Regions from separate parts of the Cupriavidus sp. HE11 genome, predicted to be linked through region 2. Evidence: predicted binding sites of a transcription regulator. Region 2 holds the regulator's gene; the other holds the start of a gene.
The links. Region 2 encodes sigma-54, which starts transcription at its own class of promoters, with help from an activator protein. Its sites were predicted from a motif close to TGGCANGNAANCTGCTTT; they were not measured.

Region 1: the regulator sigma-54 is predicted to act here: its motif matches at 2,589-2,606, upstream of ACOABP_RS14270 (circularly permuted type 2 ATP-grasp protein).

What each region holds. Positions count from the first base shown of each region.
Region 1 is NZ_CP184464.1:3,071,344-3,077,182, reverse strand. It holds gene ACOABP_RS14275 (alpha-E domain-containing protein) at 1-884, opposite strand, end outside; gene ACOABP_RS14270 (circularly permuted type 2 ATP-grasp protein) at 918-2,393, opposite strand; gene ACOABP_RS14265 (gluconokinase) at 2,635-3,159, opposite strand; gene edd (phosphogluconate dehydratase) at 3,325-5,241, opposite strand; gene ACOABP_RS14255 (MurR/RpiR family transcriptional regulator) at 5,546-5,839, shown strand, end outside.
Region 2 is NZ_CP184464.1:2,292,205-2,298,043, forward strand. It holds gene ptsN (PTS IIA-like nitrogen regulatory protein PtsN) at 10-465, opposite strand; gene hpf (ribosome hibernation-promoting factor, HPF/YfiA family) at 965-1,318, opposite strand; gene ACOABP_RS10680 (RNA polymerase factor sigma-54) at 1,369-2,850, opposite strand; gene lptB (LPS export ABC transporter ATP-binding protein) at 3,028-3,828, opposite strand; gene lptA (lipopolysaccharide transport periplasmic protein LptA) at 3,852-4,496, opposite strand; gene lptC (LPS export ABC transporter periplasmic protein LptC) at 4,561-5,190, opposite strand; gene ACOABP_RS10700 (KpsF/GutQ family sugar-phosphate isomerase) at 5,194-5,839, opposite strand, start outside.

The DNA of each region.
Region 1 (5,839 bases), 780 kb from region 2:
AAGCTGGTCAGGTACGCGTGCAGCCCGACGGCAAAGATATCGTCGATGCGCGCGTATTTGAGGTCGGCGTGGAGTTTACCAGCCTGGCGCTCGGTCTCCGACGATTGCTGGTTGGAAACCAGCGCCAGGATCGCCACCACTTCGTCCATGCTCGACACCAGCGAGCGCGGCATGTCCGGCCGCAGGACCAACAGCTCGGCCACGCGCTGCGGCGTGATCACGGCGCGGTAGATCTTGCGGTAAACCTCGAAGCCCGACACCGACCGCAGCACGGCTGCCCAGTGGTAGAAGTCGTTCTGCTCGCGGTTCGGATCGCTGTCGTCGCGGCCCGACGCCTGGAACTTGACGTCCAGGATCCGCGCCGTGTTGTCGGCGCGCTCCAGGAACGTGCCCAGGCGCATGAAGTGGAACGCGTCGTCCTTGAGCATCGTGCCGAACTGCACGCCGCGCGCCAGGTGCGAACGGAACTTGACCCATTCGAAGAAGCGCGACGGGTCATCGCGCAGTTCGCCATCGGCGATCATGCGCTGCACGTCCAGCCACGTGGTGTTGATTGTCTCCCAGACCTCGGTCGTCAGCGACCCCCGCACCGCCCTCGCATTCTCGCGCGCCGCACGCAGGCAGCTCATGATCGACGACGGGTTGGTCATGTCGCGCACCATGAAATCGATCACGTCGTCACGGTGCAGCAGGCCGTACTTGTGGTCGTAGGCCTGAGTCAGTTCGGAGATATCGAGCATCGCCCACCAGCCCTGCTCGGCCACTTCGGCCGACTGCGGCAGCAGCGAGGTCTGGTAGTTGACGTCGAGCATGCGCGCGGTGTTTTCCGCACGCTCGGTGTAGCGGGCCATCCAGAACAGGTGGTCGGCGGTACGGCTCAGCATGATGGGGTCTCCCGGCGATCAGTGTGTTCGGCTTCAGCGTTCCAGCACCCAGGTGTCCTTGGTGCCGCCGCCCTGCGAGGAATTCACCACCAGCGACCCCTCGCGCAGCGCCACGCGGGTCAGGCCGCCCGGCACCATGCGCACTTCCTTGCCCGACAGCACGAACGGCCGCAGGTCGATATGGCGCGGCGCGATGCCCGATTCCACATAGGTCGGGCACGTGGACAGCGCCAGCGTAGGCTGGGCGATGTACTGCTCGGGCCGGGCCTTGACCACCTCGCGGAACTGGTCGATTTCGGCCTTCGTCGCCGCCGGGCCCACCAGCATGCCGTAGCCGCCGGCGCCGTGGGTTTCCTTGACCACCAGGTCGGCCATATGGTCGAGCACGTATTGCAGGTCGTCCGGCCGCCGGCACATGTAGGTGGGCACGTTCGACAGGATGGCCTCTTCGCCCAGGTAGAAGCGGATCATGTCCGGCACATACGGATAGATCGACTTGTCGTCGGCCACGCCGGTGCCGATGGCATTGGAGATCGTCACGTTGCCGGCGCGATAGACCGACAGCAGCCCGGCCGCGCCCAGCGTCGAATCTGGCCGGAACACAAGCGGATCGAGAAAGTCGTCGTCCACGCGGCGGTAGATCACGTCGATGCGCTGCGGCCCCTGCGTGGTACGCATGTAGAGGTGGTCGTCTTCCACGAACAGGTCGCTGCCTTCCACCAGTTCCACGCCCATCTGCTGGGCCAGGAACGCATGCTCGAAGTAGGCCGAGTTGTACATGCCCGGCGTGAGCACCACCACGGTGGGATCGGCAATGTTCTGCGGCGACACGCTGCGCAGCATGTCGAGCAGCAGGTCGGGATAGTGCGCCACCGGCGCCACGCGGTTGCGCGCGAACAGGTCGGGGAACAACCGCATCATCATCTTGCGGTTTTCCAGCATGTACGACACGCCCGACGGCACACGCAGATTGTCTTCCAGCACGTAGAACTCGCCCTGGCCGGCGCGCACCACATCGATGCCGGCCACATGCGCGTAGATGTCGCGCGGCACGTCGATGCCGAGCATCTCGGGCCGGTACTGGGCGTTGTTGTAGATCTGGTCAGGCGGGATCACACCGGCGCGGATAATGTCCTGCCCGTGATAGATGTCGTGGATGAAGCGGTTCAGCGCCGCCACCCGCTGCCGCAGGCCGCGCTCCAGCGTGGCCCATTCACTGGCCGGGAACACGCGCGGGATCACGTCGAACGGGATGGTCCGCTCGGTGCCGCTGTTGGACTCGTCCTTGTCGCCGTAGACGGCGAAGGTGATGCCCACGCGCCGGAAGATCAGGTCCGCCTCCGCGCGCTTGTTGTCCATCGTCGCCGCGGACTGCCGCCCCAGCCAGTCCGCAAAACTCCGGTAGTGGGACCGGACCGCCCCTGGCGGCAACACCTGTCCGGCCTCGACGGCCGTTACCGTGCCGTCCTCTCGCCCTTCCAGCATCTCGTCGAAAAACCGCGCCGCCATGATGGCCGCTCCTTCGTGGAAATGGGCGCCTGCCGCGGTCCGTGCCGCGTGACTGCTCTTCGGCCTTGCTGCACGGCACTTCCGCCGGCCGCCCGTTTATCGATGCCTCGTCGAGTCGACTCTTCCAGCATATCCGCACCGGCAAATCCCGCAAGGGGTTGCATGTACAAGACATGCGCCGGTACGCAACACGGTTTAGCAAGATGCTTGCCAGCCACGCCAGGCCGGCCATGGTGCAAGGTCAGTGCGCGGTCTTTGCCTGGCCCGCGCAGGAGGCGGATTCCGGCGGACACTTGGCCAGGATGTCCTGGACCAGGACTTCGGGCGCGCGGCGGATATCCAGCACCAGCGCGTCCTGCGGCTCTTCCAGCGTCTCGAACTGGCTCTGCAGCAGCGCCGGATTGAAGAAGTGGTCCGAACGGGCCGACAGCCGGCCGCCGATCGTGGCGGCGTCGCCCTTCATGAACACGAACGTCACGCCGCCATCGGGCGGGGTCAGGCGGTCGCGATAGGTCTGGCGCAGCGCCGAACAGGTGAATACGTGGGTGCGACCCTCGGCGCGGGCGGCATCGATCGCCGCGCGCATGGCCGCCAGCCAGGGCCAGCGGTCTTCGTCGGTCAGCGGCACGCCGGCGTGCATCTTGGCCTTGTTGGCCTCGCTGTGAAAGGTGTCGGCATCATGAAAGCCGCAGTGCAGTTGCTGTGCCAGCAACTGACCCACGGTGGTCTTGCCGCTGCCGGAAACGCCCATCAGGATATAGATCATGTCTGCTCCATCGAACATGGTGTCGGGTGGTATTGCCACCCTTGTCGGTAGCCGCCGACCACGCACTGGCGTGGCCCGGCGGTGCCCCGGCGCGCCAGCGCCACGGGGAATACGGAATGTCTGAAAGATTGGCCGGAGCGGGTCGGTGCCTGCCCGGACGTCCGGCTATTGTGCGACGGCGGACGCGGTTTTGACAGCCGCGCCAGGCGTGCCCGACGGCGCGGCATCGGCCTCGGACAGGTCGAGCGCGCTGCCGCCCTCCTCGGCAATGCGGGCATGGCGCCGGAACAGCCCGAACAGGCCACGGCCCATGCTGAAGTTCGCGAAATCGTCTGCCGGTGCCGGTGCCGGCGTGCGCGCGGCGAAATCGGCCTGCACGCCAGCGTCGCCGACCAGCTCGAGCCAACCGGCCAGTGCATCGACGCGAATGACGTCGCCGTCCCGCACACGGGCCAGCGCGCCGCCCACAAGTGCCTCGGGACCCACATGGATTACGGCCGGCACCTTGCCCGACGCGCCCGACATGCGGCCATCGGTAACCAGCGCCACCTTGTGGCCGGCGTCTTGCAGCGCGCCCAGCGCCGGGGTCAGCCGATGCAGTTCGGGCATGCCGTTGGCATTCGGGCCCTGGAAGCGCACCACTGCCACCACGTCGCGATTGAGTTCGTCGGCCTCGAATGCGGCCTGCAGCGCCTCCTGCGAATCGAACACGCGCGCCGGGGCTTCCACGACGCGGTGCTCGCCGGCCACGGCGGACACCTTGATCACGCCACGCCCCAGGTTGCCCGCCATCAGCCGCAAGCCGCCCTCTGCCGAGAAAGGTGCCGATGCTGGCGCCAGCACGGCCGTATCGCCGCTGGCGGTCGGGCCATCGCGCCAGCGCAGCGCGCCATCGGTCATCACCGGCTCTTCGGTATAGCGCGCCAGCCCACGGCCCACCACGGTATTCACATCCTCATGCAGCAGGCCGGCTTCCAGCAGCTGGCCGATCACATAGGCCACCCCGCCCGCCGCGTGAAAATGGTTCACGTCGGCCGAGCCGTTCGGATAGACACGCGCCAGCAGCGGCGTCACGGCCGACAGGCGGTCGAAGTCGTTCCAGTCGATCAGGATGCCGGCGGCACGCGCCATCGCCACCAGGTGGATCGTGTGATTGGTCGAACCGCCCGTAGCCAGCAGGCCAACCATGGCATTGACGACGGCCCGCTCGTCGACGATCTGCGCCAGCGGCGTGTATTCGCGGCCGCGCGCGATCAGCGCCAGCGCGCGCTGCGCCGCCGCCGTGGTCAGCGCATCGCGCAGGCCGCTGTCCGGATGCACGAACGCCGCGCCCGGCATGTGCAGGCCCATGATTTCCATCAGGAACTGGTTGCTGTTGGCCGTGCCGTAGAACGTGCAGGTGCCGGCGCCATGGTAGGCCGCGCATTCGGCTTCGAGCAGTGCGTCGCGCCCGACCTGCCCCGTGGCGTAAAGCTGGCGCACGCGCGCCTTTTCCTTGTTCGACAGCCCCGTGGCCATCGGGCCGGCCGGCACGAACACTACCGGCAGGTGGCCGAACTGCAGCGCGCCCATCAGCAGGCCCGGCACGATCTTGTCGCAGACGCCCAGCATCAGCGCGGCGTCGAACGTGTTGTGCGACAGCGCCACGGCGGTGCTCATGGCGATGGCATCGCGCGAGAACAGCGACAGTTCCATGCCCGCATTGCCCTGCGTGATGCCATCACACATCGCCGGCACGCCGCCCGCCACTTGCGCCACGGCCCCGACGGCACGCGCGGCTTCGCGGATCACGGCCGGATAACGCTCGTACGGCTGGTGCGCCGACAGCATGTCGTTGTACGCGGTGACAATGCCCAGGTTCGGCGCATGTTCCACGCGCAGCTTGAGCTTGTCGTCGGCGGGCAGCGCCGCGTAGCCGTGGGCCAGGTTGGCGCACGACATGCCGCGCAGCGGGCCCAGGTCCTGCTGGGCACGCTCGCAGCGCGCCAGGTAGGCGGCGCGGCTGGCGCGGCTGCGTTCGACGATGCGGTCAGTGACGGCCGATACTTCGGCACGGACGTGGCCCTTGGCGGCTTGGGTCATGGCGGAATGGATCCTCGTGGGGCGATCCGGACAACCGCGCGACAGGTCAGAACACGTCGCAATAGGCCACCGAATCTGTAGATTTTCTACATTATAGCCACGGCGAATGCACCGTCGGAAGCCTTGCCATTGCACGGAAATGGCGTTATGCGCGCAAATCCGGGTAAATCCCGAGATGAAAACCGGGTTTCAGGGGCTGCGAATCCGCCCACCGAGTGTGTAGAATCTCTACAAATTCCAAGGCGATGCCAGTAGCGCTACGCCCTCACGACTCCCACGCACCGTTTCCCGCACGACCTTCACCATGCGCGACAGAATCCTTGCCGTCTATGACACGCTACGCCCGTCCGAGCGCCGGCTGGCCGACTATGTGGCCCGCCACGGCGCCAGCGTCATCCGGCTGACCATGCCGGAACTGGCCGAACGCGCCGGGGTCTCGCAGCCGACGATCGCGCGCTTCTGTGCCGCGCTTGGCTACGACGGCTTCAAGGAATTCAAGCTCCAGTTCGCCCAGAACGTGGGCGGCGGCACGCCGTTCGTGCACCAGGACGTGGAGGTCAACGACCGCCCCGCCGACATCGCCGGCAAGGTCTTCGAC
Region 2 (5,839 bases):
GGCGGATCGTCACGGATGCCATTCGGTCAGCAACTGGTGGACGGCTTCGGGCGTGGGCAGCGTGGCCAGGCCTTCGCGCATCTCGCGATCCGACAGCAATTGTGCGATTTCCGAGAGAATTTCGAGGTGCTGCTGCGTGGCCTGTTCGGGCACCAGCAGGAAAATCAATAGCGAGACCGGCTTGCCGTCGGGCGATTCGAACGGAATCGGTTCGGCCAGGCGCATGAAGCCGGCCAGCGGCTGCTTCAGGCCCTTGATGCGGCCGTGCGGAATGGCCACGCCGGCACCCAGGCCAGTCGAGCCAAGCGATTCGCGCGCGAAAAGGTTGTCCGTGACGGTGGCCCGGGCCACACCATGGTTGTTCTCGAACAGGAGCCCGGCTTGCTCGAAGACCCGCTTCTTGCTGGTGACGGTGACGTCGAGGTGGATGTTGCCGGGTGGCAGCAATTTGGCCAAACGATTCATGGGCGATGCACGAGAAGTCAGGTTGGCGATACGGCGCACAAATGCCGTCCCGCCGGATGGGGCAATTCAGGATATCGAGTGCTTGGTGGACGCACGCATTGGAGCGTCCGGCTCATTATAGAGCAGGGCTACAGCGCGCTTGTGCGCTGCAGCGCCGGCGCCGCGGGTGGTGCCGCGGTTGGCCGGCCGGATTGCCCACCCGGGTATTGCCGCCAGCGCCTGCATGATCTTCCGTCATGCGGTATGCCGTGCGGGTCACCGGGACCGTTCTGCCTGTCGTTATTGTATGGCGCAGCATACACCGAGCCGCGCAAGATGCGAACACCCCCGGTGAATCAAATGGTTTCTGCCGTGGCGCGAAGGTAACGGAGAGTTTCGGCCTGCCGGGAGCGTGCACCCATCAAAAAAGCCGCGCATCTGCGCGGCTTTGCTCTCTTCCTATCAGTCCTTTCGGGGGATGTTCAAGTCCACCTGGAGGGGCAGTTCACGGGTTGCCAGCCTATTGTTGCTGTAGTTGGGCTTCAGCCATCTGGTACTTGACCGCTTCCCGGTCATGGCCTTGCACGCGGTCCTTGTAGCGGATCACCTGCCGGTCGAGCTTGTCGACCAGACAGTCGATCGCGGCGTACAGGTCTTCATGGTGCGCTTCGACGAAGATGTCCTTGCCCTTGAGATGAAGATTGATTTCCGCGTACTGACGCTTGTCCTTTTCCTTGTGGTTGTCGACAGATAGCAGCACGCTCACGCCAATGACCTGATCGAAATGTCTGACAATTCGCTCCAGTTTCGTTTCCACATACTCACGCAGCGGCGGCGTGATGTCGAGGTGGTGTCCACTGATCTTGAAGTTCATAGCGCTTCTCCTTCTGAAAGAGCCGCACCAGGCAGGCGGTTGCGGCTCGGCTACAAAGACTTGCGGAGATTCACTGCGGGGATCTTCAGCGCTTCGCGGTATTTGGCCACCGTGCGGCGTGCGACCACAAAGCCCTGTTCGCCCAGCAATTCGGCGATGCGGCTGTCGGAAAGAGGATTCCTGGGGTCTTCGGCTCCTATCAGTTGCTTGATCAGCGCGCGGATCGCCGTGGATGAGGCCGCGCCGCCCGTCTCCGTGGAGACGTGGCTACCAAAGAAGTACTTCAACTCGAAAGTACCCATTGGCGTGGCCATGTATTTGTTCGTAGTCACCCGGGAAATGGTCGACTCATGTAAACCGAGTGTATCGGCTATTTCCCGCAAAACCAAGGGGCGCATTGCTATTTCGCCGTGCGAAAAGAAGTTCTTCTGACGCTCCACAATTGCCTGCGCCACACGCAGGATCGTGTCGAATCTCTGCTGAATGTTCTTGATGAGCCACCGGGCTTCCTGCAGCTTCTGCTGCAGGCCCGCCGCACCCGCTTCTCCTTTTGCACCGCGCAAAATCTGCGCGTACATGTCGTTGATGCGCAGGCGCGGCATGACGTCCGGATTCAGCTGTGCAATCCAGCTGCTGCCGCTCTTGCGCACGAACACGTCGGGCACCACGAAATCCGCTTCGGGGCGGCTGTACGCATGCCCCGGGTACGGTGCCAGCGAGCGGATCAGATCGTGCGCCGCCTTTAGTGCAATTTCGTCAACCTGCAGCGCTTTCTTGAGACGCGTGTAATCCCTTACGGCCAGCAGTTCAAGATGATGGTTGACGATGGACAGGGCCAGTTCGCGTTGCGGATGCTGCAGCCGCTTCAGTTGCAGGCTCAGGCACTCGGCGGCATTGCGCGCGCCCACGCCCGGCGGATCGAAGCTCTGCAGCAGCGTCAGCATGGCCTGCACTTCCTCGATCTCGAATTCCAGCTCTTCGGGCAGTTCGGTGCAGATTTCCTCGAGTGACGCACTCAGGTATCCGTCGTCGTCGAGCGATTCGATCAGAAAAATGGCCAGGCCCTTGTCGCGCGCCGAAATCTTCAGCGGCGTCAGCTGTTCCATCAGGTATTCGCGCAGCGTGGGGTCCGCATCGCGTAACTGCATCGGCGTCTTTTCGTCTTCGTCGTTCTGCGGACGGCGAGCGAAGTCGTCCAGGCTCCAGTCGCTGCCATAGTCTTCGCTCGCGGAATCGCTAAAACCTTCTTCGTCGCCGCCAGCCGCGTGCTCGGCGCGGTCGTCACCGTTGGCCTGCGGCTCGGCCGGGGCCGGCGCCGGGGCGCTCTGCAGGTTGACGGAGCCGTCCGCCGCCACGCGCAGCGGGCTTTCGATCCAGTCGTTCTCGCGTTCAAGCAGCGGGTTTTCCGTCAGCGCCTGTTCCACTTCCTGTTGCAGTTCGAGCGTGGAAAGCTGCAGCAGCCGGATGGACTGTTGCAGTTGCGGCGTCAGGGCCAGATGCTGGGAGAGGCGGAGCTGAAGCGAAGGTTTCATGCGACCTATTCTATGCGCATCTTTCCGTTGTTGGAACGGAATTTGCTACAACCTATCGCTTCGGCTTCCTGATCGGAAACGGCTTTGGAAAAACCGTTGGCAAGTGCGGTAGAAATGACCTGCCGATGACGTGCCGGATGGCCCGTCGGAAGAGCGGCCGCAAGGGCGGCCGGGGGCTTACATGCGGAAGTTTTCGCCCAGGTAGACGCGTCGCACCGACTCGTTGGCGATGATTTCCTCGGGCTGGCCGGCGGCCAGCACGGTGCCTTCGCTGATGATGTACGCGTGGTCGCAGATGCCCAGCGTTTCGCGCACATTGTGGTCGGTGATCAGCACGCCGATATTGCGCGCCTTCAGGAAGCTCACGATCCGCTGGATTTCGCCTACGGCGATCGGGTCCACGCCTGCAAACGGCTCGTCGAGCAGGATGAAGCGCGGCGACGACGCCAGCGCACGGGCGATTTCCACGCGGCGGCGCTCGCCGCCCGACAGCGACAGCGCGGGGTTGTTGCGCAGGTGGGCAATCTGCAGGTCGTCCAGCAGCGAATCCAGGCGGCGTTCGATCTCGGCCTTCGGCAGCGGCTTGCCGTTCTCCAGCTGCAGCTCCAGCACCGCGCGGATATTCTCTTCCACGTTGAGCTTGCGGAAGACCGACGCTTCCTGCGGCAGGTAGGACAGGCCCATGCGGGCGCGTTCGTGAATGGCCAGGCCGCTGATGTGCTCGTCGTCGAGGACGATGTCGCCCTCGTCCAGCGCCACCAGGCCCACGATCATGTAGAACGACGTGGTCTTGCCCGCGCCATTGGGGCCAAGCAGCCCCACCACCTCGCCGCTTTTCACATCGAGCGATACGTCCTTGACCACCGTGCGCGTGCCGTAGCGCTTCTTCAGGTGACGCACGACCAGTGTGCTGCTGTCGGTGCGGACGGCGGATGCGTTGGACGGGGCAGAGGCGGCGAGCGTGGCGGTATCGTTCATCAGGACTGGCTGGAGGTAAAACGTTAAGGCTTGGGCGCGGTGGACGGCTTCAGGTCCAGCGGCGCGCTGGACGCGGCCGGGGCGCTGGCGTCCGCGCGGGGCGACAGCACCGCGCGCACGCGGCCCGACGTATTGCCGGCCGTGGTGTTGGCGTCGCCACCGGTGGCGGTGTAATACTCGTTGCGGCTGTCGTAGGTAATTACCGCGCCACGGATTTCGTCGATGATCTTCGCGCCGACGCCGGACACGCGCGCCGCGCGGGCATGGCCGATCAGCTTGTTGATCTCGGACTTGCCGTCGTATTCGATGCGGTCGCCCCAGCCATCGATGTACTCGTCCACGCCATCCCGCTTCTGGCGGATATACGCCTGATGGCCGGGCTTGGCCGTGGCGATGGCGTACTGGTAGCCCTCGGGGTCGGTGCGCAATTCGGCCGCGTCGGACTTCAGCACCATCGTGCCCTTGGTCAGCACCACGTTGCCCGTGAGGGTGTAGATCTGCTTGACGTCATCGTAGCTGGCGTTGTCGGCCTCCAGCACCAGCGGCTTGCCCTGGTCGGCGCGTTCGGCAAAGGCCGGCGCGGCCAGCGTCAGGCCGAGAGCGGCGATGGCAGCCAGCAGGGCGGGCGCGAGGCGGCGACAGGGCGATGTCGTCAGGGATGCAGTCATGTTTGGCGAGTGGTGAGATAAAGACGGCGGCCAGGATGCGCCGGAGCGTTTGCGTCCCCCGGGGTCACTGGGTCCTGGCCTGCCCCTGCGGCGAGTTCATGATGATCGTGCCGCGTACGTTACCCAGCAATTGTACTTCGCGGGTGACGTTGTTGAAGATCATGCCGTTTGCATTCATGACCGACGGGCCGCGCGTCAGCTGTACCGCCTTGTCGGTCTTGACGATGTCGTCATTGACCAGCAACTGGAAGTATTGCGATGCCGCGGTCATGCGCGGGTCCTTGGACGGGTCGACGCCGGCCTGACGGACCACGAACGCATTGCCGTAGAGATCGATGATCGAGCCCTCGGCGTTCATGGTGCCGCGGTCGGAGTTGGCCGTAACGGGCGGGCGGTCCGGCTCGTACGAGCGCATGGCCGGCGTGGTCACCTCGTAGGTCTGGTCGTCCTCGAAGTGCACCATCTTCACGCCCGTGAAGCGCAGCTTGGTGGTGCCGTCCTCGGCCAGCTCGGTGGACGAGAAGCGCTCCATCCAGTAGTCGGGCTCATGGCGCTTGGCGCGCGACTGCTCGCTGGCCTCGCGCGGCGAGTTCAGCTGCACCAGCCAGAACGTGCTGCCGGCGACGATGGCCATCAGCAGCAGCGGCAGCAGCCGCATGATCAGGCCGGTGAGTCTGGACAGGAAGTCCGGCATCGTTCAGATGACCTTGGCGCGCGTCAGGTCATGGATATGGAGCGCGCCCACCAGGCGGCCGTCGCCATCGACGACCAGCAGCTGGTTGATGCGGTTCGTTTCCATGATCTGCACGGCTTCCACGGCAAGCTGGTCCAGATGGACCGTGCGCGGATTGTGGTGCATGACCTCGCCGATCGGCACGGTCTTCCAGTCGCGCGGGGTTTCCAGCAGGCGGCGCAGGTCGCCGTCGGTGAACACGCCCACGGCGCGGCCGTCGGGATCCACCACGGCGGTCATGGCCATGCCCTTGCGCGTGATTTCCATCAGGGCCTGGGCCAGCGGCGTATTTTCGCGCACCTCCGGCACCGCGTTGCCACTGCGCATGACGTCGCGCACGTGGGTCAGCAGCTTGCGGCCCAGCGCGCCGCCCGGGTGCGAGCGGGCGAAGTCTTCCTCGCCAAAGCCGCGCGCATCGAGCACGGCCACGGCCAGCGCATCGCCCAGGGCCAGCGCGGCCGTGGTGCTTGCGGTGGGGGCCAGGTTCAGCGGGCAGGCTTCCTGCGCCACGGCGCCGTCCAGATGGGCATCCGACAGCTTGGCCAGGTTCGATTCGGGGTTGCCGGTGATCGAGATCAGGCCGGCGCCGATGCGCTTGACGATCGGGACG